3 regions of the Exiguobacterium sp. 9-2 genome follow, and region 1 is predicted to be linked to each of the others. Evidence: riboswitches for the same ligand, from Rfam matches in the RefSeq annotation. Region 1 holds a riboswitch; each other region holds the start of a gene.
What was found. Region 1 has a riboswitch for thiamine pyrophosphate ahead of thiD (bifunctional hydroxymethylpyrimidine kinase/phosphomethylpyrimidine kinase). Riboswitches for the same ligand answer to the same signal wherever they lie in the genome.
Positions count from the first base shown of each region.

Region 1 (5,749 bases):
AGAAGCAGCGGCTCAGCAGGCAGCACAAGAGAAAGCGTCGCAAGCAGCGAAACCTTCTGGTTCGACGAAACAATCGACTCCAAAAGCATCTACACCTGCGCCAGCACCAGCTGCGCCAGCACCAGCTGCGCCAACACCGTCAGCACCTGCGACACCTAAACCGTCACCATCATCCGGTGGTCTGTTCATCCATCCAACGGTTGGGGCTGTCACGCAAGGCTATGGCTCAGCAGGTGGAGAAAACGGTTATACGTTCCATAACGGGATCGACTTTGGTGGTCCGGTTGGAACTCCAATCGTTGCAGCTGCAACAGGAACAGTCATTACAGCATCAGGTGGTGGTCCTTACGGAAACCACATCATGATTGCTCACCAATTAAACGGTAAAACGTACACAACATTGTATGCTCATATGAGCGCACTCAATGCTCACGCAGGTCAACGCGTCAGTCAAGGTGAACAAATCGGTTTACGTGGAAGTACTGGGAATTCAACTGGTCCACACTTACACTTTGAAATCCACGTCGGTGGATACAGCTATAGTGCAACTGGTCCAGCTAGCTCAGTGAACCCAATGACGATGTTTTAAACAGTAAAGAATCGTTGCTTATGCAGCGGTTCTTTTTTTGCGATTTTCAAAAAATAAATGATTATATTACAAAAAAACGTTTTCATTTGAAATGTAAATGAAATTTTTTTGAAACGATTAGGGTGCTATAATCTATTTCAGATATGAGAGAAACTTGAATACTATAATAAAATATGAAAAACATAAGTGAGGAAAACGATATATGCTAAAAAAACTAATTTCTACCATTGTTTTAGGAGCATTACTTATAACAGGAACACAACCAATTGCGGCAGCAACGATCAAAGAAAAAAAGGCTGAAAATGCCGCAGAACAACGTAAATTAGAAAAAGCAATTAAAAAACAAGAGTCGAAAATTTCGAAAGAACAACGTCAAATCAATCGAATCGATGCAGCGATCAACGAAAAGATTTTTCAGATTTCCGAAAAAAATAAACAAATCGAGAAATTGAATTTGCGAATCGATGAATTAAAAGCGGACATCGTTCGCTACGAAGAGATGTTGAAAAAACAAGAAGAACTACTCGGTGATCGTCTACGTGTCTTCCAAGAAAACGATGGAAACTCAATCAAATGGGAAGAAGTCATTTTTGGATCGAAGGATTTAGGTGATTTATTTAGTCGTGTCATGGCAGGGAAAAAAATCGCGGAGCAAGATGATAAAATGATTTCGGATTACATCGCAACCCAACAAAAGCTAGCGGAAGCAAAACAAGCGCTCGTTGAAAAAAAGGCGGAGCAGGTTGAAGAGAAGAAAACATTAATCGAACAAAAAAAAGCGTTGAAAGTTCAAATGAAAGAACGCAGTGCTACGCTTAAAAAATTACGAAAAGGTAAGACGAAGTTTACGACAGAACTTCTAGACGCGAAAGAACTACAAACCACACTTGAAGCTCAAGAACGTGCGATTGCGGCAGCGAAGGCAGCAGCTAAAGTAGCGGCTGAAAGAGCAGCAGCCGAGAAAGCAGCAGCTGAAAAAGCCGCTAAAGCGAATGCTCAAGCAGCAAAACAAGCAGGTAAGAGTTCAGAATCACCTACTTCAGTTGCCCCACCCGTTGTTTCGAGCGGTGGGAAATTCGTTCGTCCATCTTCTGGTGGCGTATCACAAGGGTTTGGACCAGCAAGCGGTGCGAACGGCTATACGTTCCATAATGGTGTCGATTTCAGTGGTTCGGTCGGCTCACCAATCGTCGCAGCAGCAGCTGGAACGGTCATTACAGCTTCAGGTGGTGGGCCTTATGGAAATCACGTCATGATTTCTCACTTCCTTGACGGGAAAGTCTATACGACAGTCTACGCTCATATGAGTTCATTATCTGTTCATGCAGGACAAACAGTTTCTCAAGGTCAGCAAGTTGGAACACTTGGTAGTACTGGGAATTCAACAGGACCACACTTGCATTTCGAACTACATGTCGGAGGCTATCAGTACAGTGCCTCTTCTCCTCTGAATGCAGTTAATCCATTAGCATACCTATAATTCAAAACGAGCTTCGGCTCGTTTTTTTCTTGCCGCTATGCTACAGTTAAGGCGAAATGAATACTTGAGCAACTAGGGGAGCTGGAGGAATCCGGCTGAGAGGAAAACCAATCTGTTTTCGACCCTATTACCTGAACTGGATAATACCAGCGTAGGAAAGTTGAGCCGAACGGATACCGAAATGGTTGGATAACGATTTCGTATAGCGTCGACTGCTTTTTTACAGCGGTCGACGCTTTTTTGTCGGTAACAACTCCCTTACATTGCTCGATGGAAAGGTGAGAAAAATATGAAACATGTATTGACGATTGCGGGATCTGACTCCGGTGGTGGAGCTGGAATTCAGGCAGATTTAAAGACATTTTCGGCATTGGGCGTTTATGGGATGAGTGTTTTGACGGCGGTAACGGCTCAAAATACACTGGGCGTTCAAGCAGTAGAAGAGTTATCATCGGAAATCGTTGATGCCCAATTAGCTTCAATCTTTTCAGATATTCGTGTGGATGCTATCAAAATCGGTATGGTCTCGAATGCACAAACGATTCACGTCATTGCAACACATCTTCGCAAACAGACAGTTCCGATCATACTAGACCCTGTCATGGTCGCAAAAGGCGGGCATGCCCTATTGCGGACGGAGGCAGAGGAAGCACTAATCGCGGAGTTACTGCCACTTGCGACACTCGTCACACCAAATTTACCGGAAGCAGAGCGCTTAACAGGGCAGTCAGTTACTAATCTAGAGGAGATGCGACTGGCGATGCATCAGTTGGCTATGAAGACTGGAGCCGTCTTGCTAAAAGGTGGACATCTACCGGGAGCTGCCACGGATTTATTATGGGACGGGCAAGAGGAATACCGTTTCACATCAGATCGGTTAGATAATCAACATACTCATGGAACAGGCTGTACCTTATCTGCAGCGATTGCGGCACGGATGGCACTTGGAGAAGCTTTACCGGACAGTGTACGTCAGGCCAAGAAGTATGTTACAGAGGCGATTCGTCATGGATTTGCTCTCGGACAAGGGATTGGACCGACACATCATTTTCATTCACTTTGGAGGGATACACATGTTTACGACCATTCTTAAACACAAACCACTCATTCATCATTTGACGAACACAGTCACGATCAATGATTGCGCCAATGTCACACTCGCCGTTGGCGCATCTCCAGTCATGGCGGAGGATATTCGCGAAGTGGAAGAGATGGTTCGACTTGCGCAAGCTCTTGTCTTGAACATTGGAACAATTGATGCAGACATGCAAGCAGCTCAACGACTCGCCGCAAGCGAAGCGAGACGCTTGAACGTTCCGATCATCCTTGATCCAGTTGGAGCGGGAGCTACATCATTGCGTACGTCCTTTTCAAAAGAATTGAGTAGACTCGGATGTACGGTCGTTAAAGGAAATGCTTCAGAAATCAAGACATTGCTTGGGGAGAATGGACGAACAAAAGGAGTCGATGCTGCTAGTGATGAGATCATGGATCGAGAAATCATTCGTGCATTCGCTCGTAAACAAAAGTCCGTCATTGTCGTCACAGGTCCAATCGACTACATCACGGATGGCATGCGCGAAGTGGAACTACAAGTAGGTACGCCGCGTCTCGGAGACGTCACAGGTACGGGGTGTATGACAGCTTCTTTGATTGCGAGTTTTCTTGGTGCAGGATATTCTGCGTTTGAGGCAGCAGTCCACGGAACATTTATCATGGGAAAAGCAGGAGAACAGGCAGCATCAGAAAAAGGTCTAGGTAATTTCAAACGAGAGTTGCTCAATGCAATCAGTCTGATGACGGAGCAAGATTTGATGGAGGTGGTAGAACATGTCAATTGATTATTCCATTTATGCGGTGACAGATCGTCGATATCATCCGGGAGTTGCAATCGAAACGGTCGTTGAAGAAGCGATTTTAGGTGGTGCAACGATTATACAATTACGGGAAAAAACAGCGCAGGGAAAGGAATTCTTCGAACAGGCAGTCCGGTTAAAGAGATTGACGGATCGTCATGATGTTCCTTTGATTATCAATGACCGAATTGATATTGCGTTACTTGTCGGAGCTGGTTTGCATATCGGACAAGAAGATATTCCTCTAACCGCAGCGCGACGTCTCTTACCGAACACTGTGATCGGCGTATCGGTAGCAACCGTCGCGCAAGCGATTGAAGCAGAACGAGATGGAGCATCTTATTTAGGTGTAGGTTCTCTATTTGCGACGTCATCGAAAGCAGACGCCGACTCGATGTCACACACGATGCTTCAAGCGATTCGCGAAGCCGTGCGCTTACCTTTAATCGGCATTGGTGGAATTACGGCAACGAATGTCGCTTCTCTTCCTATCCCATTAGAAGGATATGCGGTCATCTCGGAAATTTTTGCTAAAGAAGATCGACGACGTGCTGCACAACATATGACAGATGCTGTATGGGAATGGCATCAATCTCTTCAGAACAGGGTATAATCCGTTCAGAGGTGATTGTATTGAAATGGCAGATGATCCGTTTTCGGGGCTATTGGATCCGGTATCGATTGGAACCACAAATCATTCGCGTGGATAATCGGGGGATCTACCATTTGGGGAAAATTTTATTTCCGCGTCCTAATCGTGTATCTTATGAAATGGCTCTCTTGCTGAAGGAAAAGTATGAAAGACGCTACAAACGTCCGTTGTATATCAAGACAAGTTCGATCGCTACAGAAATTTGGGGACACACCCACTTAGACATCTATTATCGAATACTGCTTCGTCTCCCGATTCCTGCTCGATTACGTAAGCGTTATAGGAATCGATTGGAGAGTACGAAGATCATCGATATCGGTGTACGTGCGGTCGATCAAAATCGAATCGTTTGGGATATCGGTGATTACGTAGGGGGATGGTTTGTATTTTGGCTCATTCGTAGGCGGATGCGCTGAACTTGCAAATGTCCTGTTTCTCATGGTGCAATATAGAAATAGAAACGAGGTGACGGACATGGACATTCCCCGTTGTGAAACGATTGCTATTGATGAACAGCGTGCGTCTGAGATTGGACAAGTCGTTGATACGATTCCGACGCTTGAAATCGGAAAATTATTTAAGATCCTTTCAGATGCGACACGACTACGAATCGTTTATGCGTTGACGATCGAAGAGGAATTGTGCGTTTGTGACGTCTCTGCTTCTGTCGACTGCTCGATTGCGACAGCATCTCATCATCTTCGCTCCCTGTTGAAACAAGGGCTCGTCAAGTTTCGTAAAGATGGAAAAGTCGTGTATTATTCTTTAGATGACCATCATGTGTCGTCGCTTGTTCATATGGCGATGGAGCATGTACAAGAGGGAAAAGCAGTATCTGAATAATTTTTAGAGTAAACGAAAAGCGCAGCTTTGGCTGCGCTTTTCGTTTACTCTAAGGACGATTCGTCTGACTTGTTAGGTGCGAACCGGTGGGAAAAAAAGATTGTCGCACTAATTAATAAAAAGGACAGAATAGAGAGACTGAGACACATCCATTTATATGTAGCGACTAAAGTATCTGATTGTTGTAATTTTGCTTGAAGTGTCTTATACAAATCATCTTTCACACGAGATAAGTCCTCGAGAATCGTTTGTGTCGTTTGCGTCGTTTGTTTGGCAAGGCGCTTTGCTGCCGTTGGACTCTGACGCTCATAGACGACGAATACTCGTTC
Region 1 is NZ_CP142850.1:557,548-563,296, forward strand. It holds gene VJ374_RS02895 (murein hydrolase activator EnvC family protein) at 1-589, shown strand, start outside; gene VJ374_RS02900 (murein hydrolase activator EnvC family protein) at 792-2,069, shown strand; TPP riboswitch at 2,134-2,244, shown strand; gene thiD (bifunctional hydroxymethylpyrimidine kinase/phosphomethylpyrimidine kinase) at 2,359-3,162, shown strand; gene thiM (hydroxyethylthiazole kinase) at 3,143-3,910, shown strand; gene thiE (thiamine phosphate synthase) at 3,900-4,538, shown strand; gene VJ374_RS02920 (hypothetical protein) at 4,706-4,993, shown strand; gene VJ374_RS02925 (ArsR/SmtB family transcription factor) at 5,052-5,420, shown strand; gene VJ374_RS02930 (CHASE3 domain-containing protein) at 5,465-5,749, opposite strand, start outside.

Region 2 (5,749 bases), 400 kb from region 1:
GAAAGCGAGTAGCAAGCGTCTCTTCAGCGAGCGTCGCGTGTTTTTTTCCGAGTTCTTTACCAGAAGACGGGTTGATGATCAACATAGCTTGAGACAAGATGAATTCCTCCTTTGACGTATCTGTTCCTATTTTCCCGAGTCAAAGAAGGACTAATCATTTTAGTTCAAGTTTCTAAAATTAAACGTTCATACAAACCTTCAATTTTTCGTAACAATGCTTCTTTTTCCATCTCGACCGTCATCCATTCTTCTTCCGCGGATACATGAGAAAGAACGGCATCAAGATGTACGACTTGAAGTTCCAACTCTTCTATTTGCTGTTCAATGGACTGTTCTTTCGCAGGTGCTTTCGAACGCTTTGAAATTTTCGATTTCTTCTCATGATTTATCTGAGGTGGTGTGCCATGACTGGCTTGTCGTTTCTCCACTGCGTAAGCATAGTTTCCAGTATACGAAGTAATTTGATGGTCAAGCCAAATGATTTTTGGAAAAAGACGATTCAAGAAATAGCGGTCGTGTGAGACGGCGATCAATGTACCAGAAAAATTCTCGAGTGCTTCTTCAAGCGTCTCTCTTGATTCAATATCTAGATGATTCGTCGGCTCATCGAGAATCAAAACGTTGATCGACGAATGAACGAGTACGGCAAGCTGCAATCGAACACGTTCTCCTCCGCTTAGTGACAAAATAGACCGAAAGACAGTCGGTCCGAAAAACAGGAACCGGGCAAGAATATGGCGGGCTTCCGCTTCTGGGACGGCAATGCGGTCTCTAAACCAGTCGATTAAGCGAGCATCCTCCTCGAAATGGGCATGTTGGGACAAGTAACCGATCCGGTTCGATGGTCCACGCGTGAGCGTGCCTGCGTCTGGTGACAATTCATCAAGCAACAGTGCGAGCAACGTCGATTTCCCGCTCCCATTCGTTCCGACGATTGCAACCCGATCTTGAGCCATGATTTCGAACGAGACAACATCGAAAATGCGACGGGAATCGTAAGCGAATGAGAGCTCTTCAGCGCGAAAGACGACTTGACTCGTATGATCGGTAGAAGAGAAGGAGACATCAGCGGTTTTGGCTTCGAGTTGAGGTCGTTTGATCCGTTCGATTCGCTCGAGTGCCCGCTCCATCGATTTTGCTTTACGGAATAATTTCTCACTCGGTGGAGATGCTTCGTTTGCCCATTGCCGTAGTCGACGAATCGCTTCCTTCATCTTCTTGATTTTTTTCTGTTGCTCCTGATAGGCGTGGAACTGTTCCATCAAGCGACGTTCTCGTTCGACGACGAACGCACTGTAGTTCCCTAGGTAGGAGGTCAGTTCACCATCTTCGAGCTCGACGATCGAGGTGACGACGGCGTCTAAGAAGACCCGGTCGTGAGAGACAAGCAGGATAGTTCCAGTGTAGTCCCGTAAGAATTGTTCTAACCATTCAACGGCAGCTAAATCAAGATGGTTCGTCGGCTCATCAAGGATTAGGAGGTGTGGTTCCATCAGCAACATGCGACCGAGGCAAATCTTCGTTTGCTCACCGCCGCTCAACTGATGGAAAGGGCGAGTGAGTAACGGACGTAAATGTAATCCGTTCACCATGCGCTCGATCTTCGAGTCGAGTAGATAGCCATCTTTTTGTTCGAATGCATTTGTCGCTTCCGCATATCGAACGAGTAGTGCATCCAGATCATCTGGCGCTGTCGCCATCAAAAGCTCCAACTGTTGCATCCGAGAACGGATTGCGAGGATCTCTTCAAACGCCGTCCAAAGGACGTCGAGTCCGGTCATTGTCTCGGCATAAGTGGGAAGTTGTTCCAAGTAGCCAATCGTCAAACCGTTCTTTTGATAGATGACTCCACCGTCCGGTTGGTCAAGGCGAGCAAGTAAGCGGAGTAATGTCGTTTTACCACTCCCGTTTCGTCCAATCAGACCGACACGATCGTGTTCGTTTAAGAAGAGGGAAACGTCCGTTAAAATCGTTTCGCCTCCGAATTGTTTTGTCAGATGTTGAATGTCGCAAATCATCATAATAAGTTGATCCTTTCGCGCGCATTAAAAAAAGGGAGAGCGCAAATAGCACTCTCCCTAGTGTGTGAAAGATGCGCTTTGCTGTATTTTTCAATCATGAAGTTCTAAAAAAGGGCAGACGGGTGCCTTAGAACGCCATTCCATGAAAAATCGCGCGCAACAGATACAATTGTTCCATTAACCAATGTTTGCACGCAGCAAAGTCCATCATTTCACACCACCTTTCGTTTCAGATACAACCAGTTTACCATTATCTTGTTAATTGCGGAAGTCTGAATTATTTGAACACACCAGCAATCGAGCTGAAGAAGTCACTCAGACCATCAAATAATTTAGCGAAGAATCCTTTTGTCTCCTCGGACGTTGCAAACGCATGGATGTCTTGACCAGCATTTTTCAGTCCACTCTCGATTTGCCCCCAGTTGATGTTCGCTTGCTCCATTTGATTGAATAGATTCGTCAACCGATCCATCTGTGCATCAGACAGTTGGATGTTGTTGTTTTGAATGACTTGGACGATCAGGTTTTCGATCTCGACTTTTGTTTCCGGTTTTTGATTCGCGATTTCGGCCTTGATCTCATTCATCAAATCAGCGACTCTATCTGTCCCGACTGTCTTCCCGACGTCTGATGTGACCGATAATTCTTGCTGTGCTAAATCTTTCCGTTCGTCACTCAGCTTGATTCCGGTCTCAGCCGAAGTTTGATCATAGGCTTTCATGATTCCTGTCAGTGCCGATGTTCCAGTCACTTTATAAGGAGAAGTGATCGTGATGTCGGCATCTTTGACACCTGCCGTGACGAGAGCGTTCAAATACATATCCTTCGTCACCCACGTGATGTTTTCCGTCGCAACGGAAAGTCCGTCCCCTTTTTCCGTCAATTCGATCTTAGCGGATGAATACATGTTGCCGCCCTTTTGTGACTGGGGGATGTTTTTCCCGAGGTATTTTTCTTCGTCTGCAGAGGTTGCGATGATCGGTGTGATACCTTCCGGTGCATTGAGACGTGAAAGCACCCAAGCCTTATCTTTTGCGCCGAGTGACTCACCGAGAGTGACGATTGTCTTATCGACGACCTGCTCGGCGGATGCGGCTGTCGGAAGTAATAAAGCAGAAGCGATAACGGCTGACGCCATGATTTTTGTTGGTGTATGCATAATGAAATCCTCCAATTGTAAGTAACAGAATGAATTATAGTATCAGGTACTAAAATTAGTGTACGAGAACGAAAGAAGTTCGGAATCGGTCTGTAGATGGAGACGATATCCGCCTTCTGACACTCCATAGTATAGCGAAAAGAGGACAACTTGACTTCCATTTTCAGCATGCTATAGTGGATTTGAATCGAATAATGACCACTAGGGGAGTCGGTAGGCCGACTGAGACGAACGAAGACGTTCGGACCCTTTGAACCTGATTAAGTTCGTACTTACGGAGGGAAGTGGCGTCAAGTCTTGTTCTTCTTGCGCCATGCCCGTGTGTTTCGGGGTGGTGTTTTTTCGTTTCATAAAAACAAGGAGGATGAGATCATGACATTCACACAAGAAATCAAACAAGCAACACAAGCGTATTGGGACAGTAGTTTTACGCACCCATTCGTTCAAGGAATCGGCGAGGGAACGTTACCGCTCTCGAAATTTCGACATTATGTCATGCAGGATGCGTATTACTTAAAACACTTTGCGAAGATTCAAGCGAAGGCAGCGTCAAAAGCAGATGACTTTGCGACGATCGCGACACTTGCCGAGCACGCGACTTCGACATATGGGGCAGAACTGAGCTTGCATCAATCATTTTTCGAGCCGCTCGGTATCACGGAAGCAGACCTTGAAGCATTTGAACCGGCACCAACGGCATATGCTTACGTCTCACACATGCATCATGCGAGTGAAGGGACGCTTGGTGAGACGATTGCTGCCATCTTGCCATGTTACTGGTTGTATTATGAAGTTGGACAACAATTATTGACGTGTACACCGGATGAAAAAATCTATCAGCAATGGATCGACACATATAGTTCGGAATGGTTCGAAAAGGTCGTCTTTGAACAGATTGCACGGCTTGATGCGTTGGCGGAACAAGCAAGCTCGACTGAACGAGAGCGGATGAAACGGCATTTCGTGACGAGCTGTTATTATGAGTTGCTGTTTTGGCATATGGGATGGACGGAAGAAACGTTTACGTCGGTGTACGAGACGATTCCAGCACGGACAGTATCTTCCTAAAGAGTTAAATGGTAGAATTAGGTATAACATTTAGCGGAAGTAGGGGTAGAAATGGAAATCATCGTGATCGTACTTGCGATCAGCGCCGCGTATGCCGTGCAACGAATGCTGGGTAAAGTCAAAGTAAGATTTATTGGATATATCATTCCAACGTTAATCGTGTTGTCCGGTATATCCGCTACGACTCGAAACTTCAAGGTAGCATATAGCATGGGGAGCTACATTTCTGCTGTTCTTGTCATTGTCGTCTATGCATTACTGACCTATTGGTTATACCGCGTCTACCATCGTGCGAAAGAAGAAGCGGAATATCCGTATCAATCATTAAAAGACCGAGACATCCTTTAAAGGGGTCTCGGTCTTTTGTGAATCATGTTCTCATTTTTTCCAGTTTTTAAAGCCATCACCGAATTCGAGATGCAGTTGATCGGTAAAGATACCGTTCTGAAAGACCGGCACATCAACTGGTAAGGTGCCTTGCGGTTTGAACGTTCCGAAGATGGCTCGAATACCGGCAGGAAGATTTGGTCCCGCTGATTTCAGATTGCCTGCTTCGGAGTCCGGTCCGTTCGGATCCCCTTTAAAACCATAGACGAGGACGTGTGCCGGTGCGTCCGGTTGAACGGCGACATCGTATGGATTGCGGAGGCTAAGCAAGACGGATGGTATATCTGTTTGTTTCGCATACCGGAAGATTGAAGCCGGAATCGCTTGCTCTGGTGCAGTAGGCAGTAGTTTGGCACTCGTATTGACGTTTGAACCGACGATGATGTAATCTGCTGCATCGAGTTGTGCCCGTAGTGTCGGGTTTTGGTCGAGCGGTAGCGTAGTAGCCGAGTAATTCGCTGTCGTTACGTGCCAGTTCCGGTTCTTAGGCAGGGAAGCAATCGTCTTTTTCATGCTGTCCGTTTGATCCGTCGCAGGGGCGATCACAAGAACGTTTGCATTCTTTTTCGGCTTGAAGGGTAACGTCCGTTGATCATTTTTCACGAGTGTGACCGCGGCTTCCGTCATCGCGCGTTCTTTTGCTTTATGTTCGGGACTACCGACGATTTGGTTCGCTTGCGCGAGTTTATCTACTAAGGATGTCGTATCCGTCGTGCCATTCCATATTCCGCGTTCTGCCTTCAGCGTCAGGATCCGCTCGACCGATTGATCAATCCGTTTCTCTGACAGACGTCCGTCTTTGACTGCCGCAATCACGTCCTTAAAAATCTGGTCGAGTTTTGTGACATCCTGCTCGGAACGAAGAATCGTCGGCATGAGCGCGATGTCGACACCGGCGTCAAATGTTTTCAGAGCGGCTTCTGATTCCGTAAAATTGTCGGCGATCGCCTGCATATTCAAAGCATCCGTGATGACGATACCATCGTAGCCGAGTTTTTCGCGCAGTACGCCCGTGATGACGTCATCCGACAATGTCGCAGGTAAAGGGAAAGTGCCGTTTTTTGACGTGACAACTTCAGACTCGATTTGCGGCATTCCGATGTGTCCTGTCATG
Region 2 is NZ_CP142850.1:959,278-965,026, forward strand. It holds gene VJ374_RS04935 (diacylglycerol/lipid kinase family protein) at 1-97, opposite strand, end outside; gene abc-f (ribosomal protection-like ABC-F family protein) at 165-2,021, opposite strand; gene VJ374_RS04945 (DUF1002 domain-containing protein) at 2,299-3,180, opposite strand; TPP riboswitch at 3,374-3,480, shown strand; gene tenA (thiaminase II) at 3,553-4,248, shown strand; gene VJ374_RS04955 (hypothetical protein) at 4,300-4,596, shown strand; gene VJ374_RS04960 (glycoside hydrolase family 3 protein) at 4,627-5,749, opposite strand, start outside.
Region 2: linked by a shared signal. The riboswitch ahead of tenA (thiaminase II) and the one ahead of thiD (bifunctional hydroxymethylpyrimidine kinase/phosphomethylpyrimidine kinase) in region 1 are both predicted to bind thiamine pyrophosphate.

Region 3 (5,749 bases), 640 kb from region 1:
AATTCGCTTGTTCCGAGAACGAACGTCAGGAGCGACAACGTGGCGATCAACAGCCAATCGCGTCGACTTAAACGAGTAGTAGGTGACATGGATGATTCCTCAATTCTGGCGCTTGCGCGCGAAACTATGAGTAACAGGATAGCATGAAACGATTTCGTCGGGTATCGCAAAGCGAGAATTCGGGAAAAGAACCATTATTCGAAATAGCGTGTGAATTTCCAGGCTTGCTGTTTTTTGCGTATACTACAGAAGAAGACTACTGACAAAGGAGTGGAAACGATGCAAGCGACAGTGACATGGAACAAACAGATGGGGTTTAGTGGACAGACGGAATCAGGGCATCATCTTGCGATGGATGCAGCACCGGAGAACGGTGGCGAAAATCAAGCACCACGACCGACTGAACTGCTGCTACATGCCGTTGCCGGCTGTACTGGAATCGACATCGTCTCGATTTTAGAGAAGATGCGCTTGACGATTACTCATTTCGAAATGGATATCGAAGGGGAACGGGCAGAGGATCATCCGCGGCGCTTTACGTCGATCTCGATTCATTACCGGCTTGAAGGTGATCTCCCGGAAGATAAGGTCCGTCGCGCCATCTCGTTATCAAAAGATAAATATTGTTCGGTCTCGCAATCCTTGAACGCTGAGATTTCCGTCTATTATTCCATCAATGGTGTCCGGAGCGAGGATCCTTTGTGAAGAAAGTAGCACTGATCGGTTGCCTGTTGCTTGCAGGGTGTGCGCAGGAGACGACGGAACCAACGAAACCATCACAACCAGCAAAGAAGCAACCGACGGAGGCGAAGAAATCAAAGCCTGAGCCGACAAAGGAAGAGCAGCAACAAGCACGATTAAAGCAGCAACTTGAAGCGATGTCGACGTCAGAAAAGATCGATCAATTGCTCTATATCGGAGTTGCCGGAACGGAACTTTCAGCAGCTGACCGGAAATTGTTGCAGACGCATGCGATCGGTGGGGTCTTACTGCTTGGTGGGAATATTACGTCAGAAGATCAACTCTTGACGTTCACGCGTGCCATTCAAGAAACGAACCAAAAACCGTATGTTTTCGTCGGGGTTGATGAAGAGGGCGGACGGGTCAGCCGGGTACCGGATCAACGATTACGTCTCCCGACGAGTCAACGGATGGCGCAAGGTGCAGATGCTGCAAAAATGGAAGATGTCGGACGTACGCTCGGTCACCTGTCACGATTTTATGGGTTCAACATGGACTTCGCACCGGTCCTTGACGTCAATAGCAATCCGAACAATCCAATCATCGGCGACCGTGCGTTAAGTGCTGATCCGAAGACCGTCGCGACTCTCGGTACGGCCCTGATGCATGGGATGCAAGAGACGGGAACGATTCCGGTCGTCAAACATTTTCCCGGTCACGGCAATACGAGTGTCGATTCCCATGTCGGTTTGCCGAGAGTGACAGCATCAAAGGAAGAACTGAAGCGAACGGAACTGTTACCGTTCCAAGAAGCGATTCAAGAGGGCGCCGAGATGGTGATGGTCGCCCATATTCTCTATCCCGCGTATGACGATCAAAATCCATCTTCGCTCTCGAAGCCGATCTTGACTGACCTCTTGCGTCAACAACTCGGATTCAAGGGTGTCATCATCACGGATGACCTTGTCATGGGGGCGATCACGAAACGATATGGTCTTGCGGAAGCGGCACGTCAGGCACTTGTCAATGGAGCTGATATGGCGATGTTTTCGGAAGCAGGTGCCTATCCGAAGGTCCACACCGAAGTGATGCAAGCGGTTAAAGAAAAAACGTTGTCGTCAGAGATGCTCGATGCTAAAGTGATGCGGATCTTAAAGCTGAAGCAGATCTATGCCGACAGCCAGAAGCAACAGCGACCGACGAAATCGGAGCTTGTTCAGCAAGTGGAAGCGCTCAACTAGGACTAGCGAAGCAAAGCGACTCATGCTAGACTAATGGGGCAAGCCAATTAAACACGAAAAGACACTAGGGGAGTCTCGCAGCAGACTGAGACGGAAGTATCCGGACCCTTTGAACCTGATCTAGTTCGTACTAGCGGAGGGAAGTGGCTCGAAACCTTAGATATCCTTAGCGCTTCAGCGCATTTTCGGACCACTCCCTTCAACATCGGGAGTGGTCCTTTTTCGTATGGAAAGGAAGAACATGATGCGTCTACATCTGATTTCGACGGGATCCATCAATCCACGCGATGGAGTGGAAACCTTTCAATCGCTTCAACCATATACGGATCAGCTTCATCTTCGAGAACCAAATTTGTCGGCAACAGAATTGTTAGATCTGATTGACGCGCTCCTTGCAAAAGGGTATTCGTCTGATCAATTAACCGTTCACGACCGGGTCGACGTCGCCCATGTCGCTGGCATCGGTGTGCAATTGACGCGACGTTCCTTACGTGTCTGCGATGTTCGGCGACACTTTCCGAATCTCATCATCGGGAAATCCGTCCACTCTCTGGCAGAAGCACTTGCAGCGGAAGCGGAAGGAGCCGACCGACTGCTGTACGGTCATATTTATCCGACAGCGTCGAAACCAAACGTGCCACCGCGAGGGATCGATGCCTTGAAGCAAGTTGTCACTTTCACGACGAAACCAGTCATCGCAATCGGCGGGATCACTCCTGATCGCATTCCTGAGATCGCAGCGACCGGTGCAAGCGGAATCGCCGTCTTATCCGGTATTCTCGGTCAAGCGGACCCGCATGCTGCCATTCAGCGTTATCAGGGGGTACGGGTATGACGGATCACATCATCATCGGTGGTGGAGTCATCGGTTTGACGCTTGCTTACAGTCTCGCTTGTCAGAACGTATCCGTTCTTGTCCTTGATCGCGGAACATGCGGACAAGGGACGAGTCGGGCGGCTGCCGGGATGCTTGCGACGGACATCGAGCTGAGAGAAGAATTGCATACGCTTGCCGCGCGAAGTCGCTGTCTGTATCCGTTACTTGCGCGACGCCTCACGCGCGAGACCGGGATCGATTGTGGCTACCGGGAACAACCATTTTTATTGAAACAAAATGGGCAAGAATACTTATTTCCATCGGTCGGTCAAATCGATCCGCGACGACTAACGACTGCATTGATGCATGTCTTACGAAATCGTGGGGTACCAATCGAAGAACAGGTGGACGTCACGCGAATCGAGGAGAGTAATGATTTCATTAGGGTTGAGTCGAACACGGGAACGTGGACGGGACGAACGGTGACGGTTGCTGCCGGACGCGGGTCCCAAGCCTTGCTCGATACAGCTGGCATTTCGATTGCGACATATGGGGTCAAAGGGGAGTGTCTCGCAGTCCGTCTCGCGGGTCAGCCGTTACGCTCGATCCTGTTTGATGACGCCGTCTACCTCGTACCGAAAGCGGACGGACGGATATTGATCGGTGCGACAGACCTACCGCACGACGAGACGATCGGTGTTAGTGTCGCAGGAGTCACGTCACTGCTTCAAGCAGCAGAGCGTCTCTATCCACCGATCCGTGATGCTGTCATCGAAGAAGTCTGGTCAGGCGTACGACCACAAACAGAGTTCGGCTTGCCATATATCGGAGTCGCCGATTCATCCCGTCGGATCTTTATAGCGACGGGGCATCATCGGCATGGCATATTACTCGCACCGGCGACAGCGGAAGTCTTGGCAAACACATTACGGTTGATCCTAAAGGAGGAAGTTCGATGAACATTACGATTAACGGCAACGACCACACCATTGAACAGATTGGGACGATTGAGGACATGCTCACGCAACTTGGCTTAGGGGAAAAACTCGTCATCGTCGAACAGAACCGACAGATCATCGACCGCGGAGCTTACGATCAAACGGTCGTTCGGAACAATGACATATTCGAAATCGTTCATTTCGTAGGAGGAGGATAAACATGCTACAAATTGGAGAAAAGACATTCGAATCACGATTATTACTCGGAACGGGGAAATATACGGATGCTACGGTACAGCAGGAGGCCATCGATGCGTCCGCTTCACAAATCTTGACGTTCGCTGTCCGGCGGCTCGATCTCTTCGACAAACAACAACCGAATTTCTTGGAGTCGCTTGATTTAACAAAGTATGATTTACTACCGAACACGGCTGGTGCGAAGACAGCGGAAGAAGCGGTTCGGCTAGCGAAACTTGCGCGGGCATCCGGTATGTGTGACATGGTCAAGGTCGAAGTGATTGGGTGCGATAAGACATTACTACCTGACCCAATCGAGACGTTACGGGCTTCTGAAGAGTTACTTAAAGAAGGATTCATCGTCTTACCGTATACATCGGACGACGTCGTCCTTGCACGACGACTCGAGGAACTCGGCTGTCATGCCATCATGCCGGCTGCGTCACCGATCGGTTCCGGGCAAGGCATCCTCAATCCGCTCCACCTAAAGTTCATCATCGAGCAGACGACGGTGCCTGTCATCGTCGACGCTGGAATCGGTTCTCCAACTGACGTTGCCTATGCAATGGAACTGGGAGCGGATGGTGTCTTATTGAACTCCGCTGTAGCCCATGCCCAGGATCCGGTCAAGATGGCGCGCGCGATGCGACTAGCCGTCGAAGCAGGGCGCTTCGGATACGAAGCGGGACGAATCGAGAAGAAACAGTATGCAGTCGCGAGTAGTCCAACGAGTGGATTGATTCGATGACACGTTATTCACGCCAAACTCGATTTCAACCGATCGGAGAAGCAGGACAAGCACGCTTCGCAGCAGCAAAGGTACTGATCATCGGGATGGGGGCACTCGGAACAGCATCGGCAGAACAACTCGTTCGCGCCGGTGTCGGTGTCGTCCGAATCGTCGACCGCGATTATGTCGAGTGGAGTAATCTACAACGGCAACAACTCTATACGGAGGACGATGCACGGCACATCGTACCGAAGGCGATTGCTGCAAAAGCGCGGCTTGAAGCGATTAATTCGACGGTGACGATCGAAGCACATGTATTAGATGTCGACCGGGCAGCGCTGACATGGCTTCTCGATGATATCGATCTCATCATCGATGCGACGGATCATTTCGATATTCGTTTACTGATGAACGATATGGCATTGTTGCGCTCGATTCCGTGGATTTACGGCGGCTGCGTCGGCAGTTACGGGATTACTTTCACTGTTCGTCCGGGAGAGACGCCGTGTCTGCAGTGCCTGCTCGATCAATTACCACGTGATCAGGAGACGTGTGATACGGCGGGAATCATCGGTCCAGCTGTTCAGATGGTCGCCTCTCTACAAGTGACGGAAGCGTTGAAGTGGTTGAGCGGGAAGACGGACGCGCTGCGGACACGTCTGCTTGCCTTTGACGTGTGGTCGAATACATTCCAACAAATCAACGTCCAGTCACTGAAGCAAACAGAGTGCCCCTCGTGCGGCATCGAGCCGTCTTATCCTTATTTATCGAATCAAACGGTGCGTTTCACGGCACTGTGCGGTCGCGATGCCGTTCAAATCCGTGGAGACGGGCAGCGGGATCTCGAACAATTAAAACAACGCCTCCAGCCGGTTGCGTCGATTTCCGCCCATAATCCATACTTGCTGGCGTTTACGACGGATGAGCATCGAATGGTCGCCTTTCGAGATGGTCGTGTCTTGATTCATGGCGAGGCGGATCTCGTTAAAGCAAAACGACTGTATCACGCCTATTTCGGATAAACGTTCATAAAACAGTAAAACTAATTTTAAAAATATATGTTTTAAATGTTTAAAAAACAGGTAAATAAGACTTCAGACATAAA
Region 3 is NZ_CP142850.1:1,195,654-1,201,402, forward strand. It holds gene VJ374_RS06150 (MFS transporter) at 1-89, opposite strand, end outside; gene VJ374_RS06155 (OsmC family protein) at 280-705, shown strand; gene nagZ (beta-N-acetylhexosaminidase) at 702-1,922, shown strand; TPP riboswitch at 1,979-2,081, shown strand; gene VJ374_RS06165 (thiamine phosphate synthase) at 2,164-2,757, shown strand; gene VJ374_RS06170 (FAD-dependent oxidoreductase) at 2,754-3,698, shown strand; gene thiS (sulfur carrier protein ThiS) at 3,695-3,895, shown strand; gene VJ374_RS06180 (thiazole synthase) at 3,898-4,662, shown strand; gene VJ374_RS06185 (ThiF family adenylyltransferase) at 4,659-5,666, shown strand.
Region 3: linked by a shared signal. The riboswitch ahead of VJ374_RS06165 (thiamine phosphate synthase) and the one ahead of thiD (bifunctional hydroxymethylpyrimidine kinase/phosphomethylpyrimidine kinase) in region 1 are both predicted to bind thiamine pyrophosphate.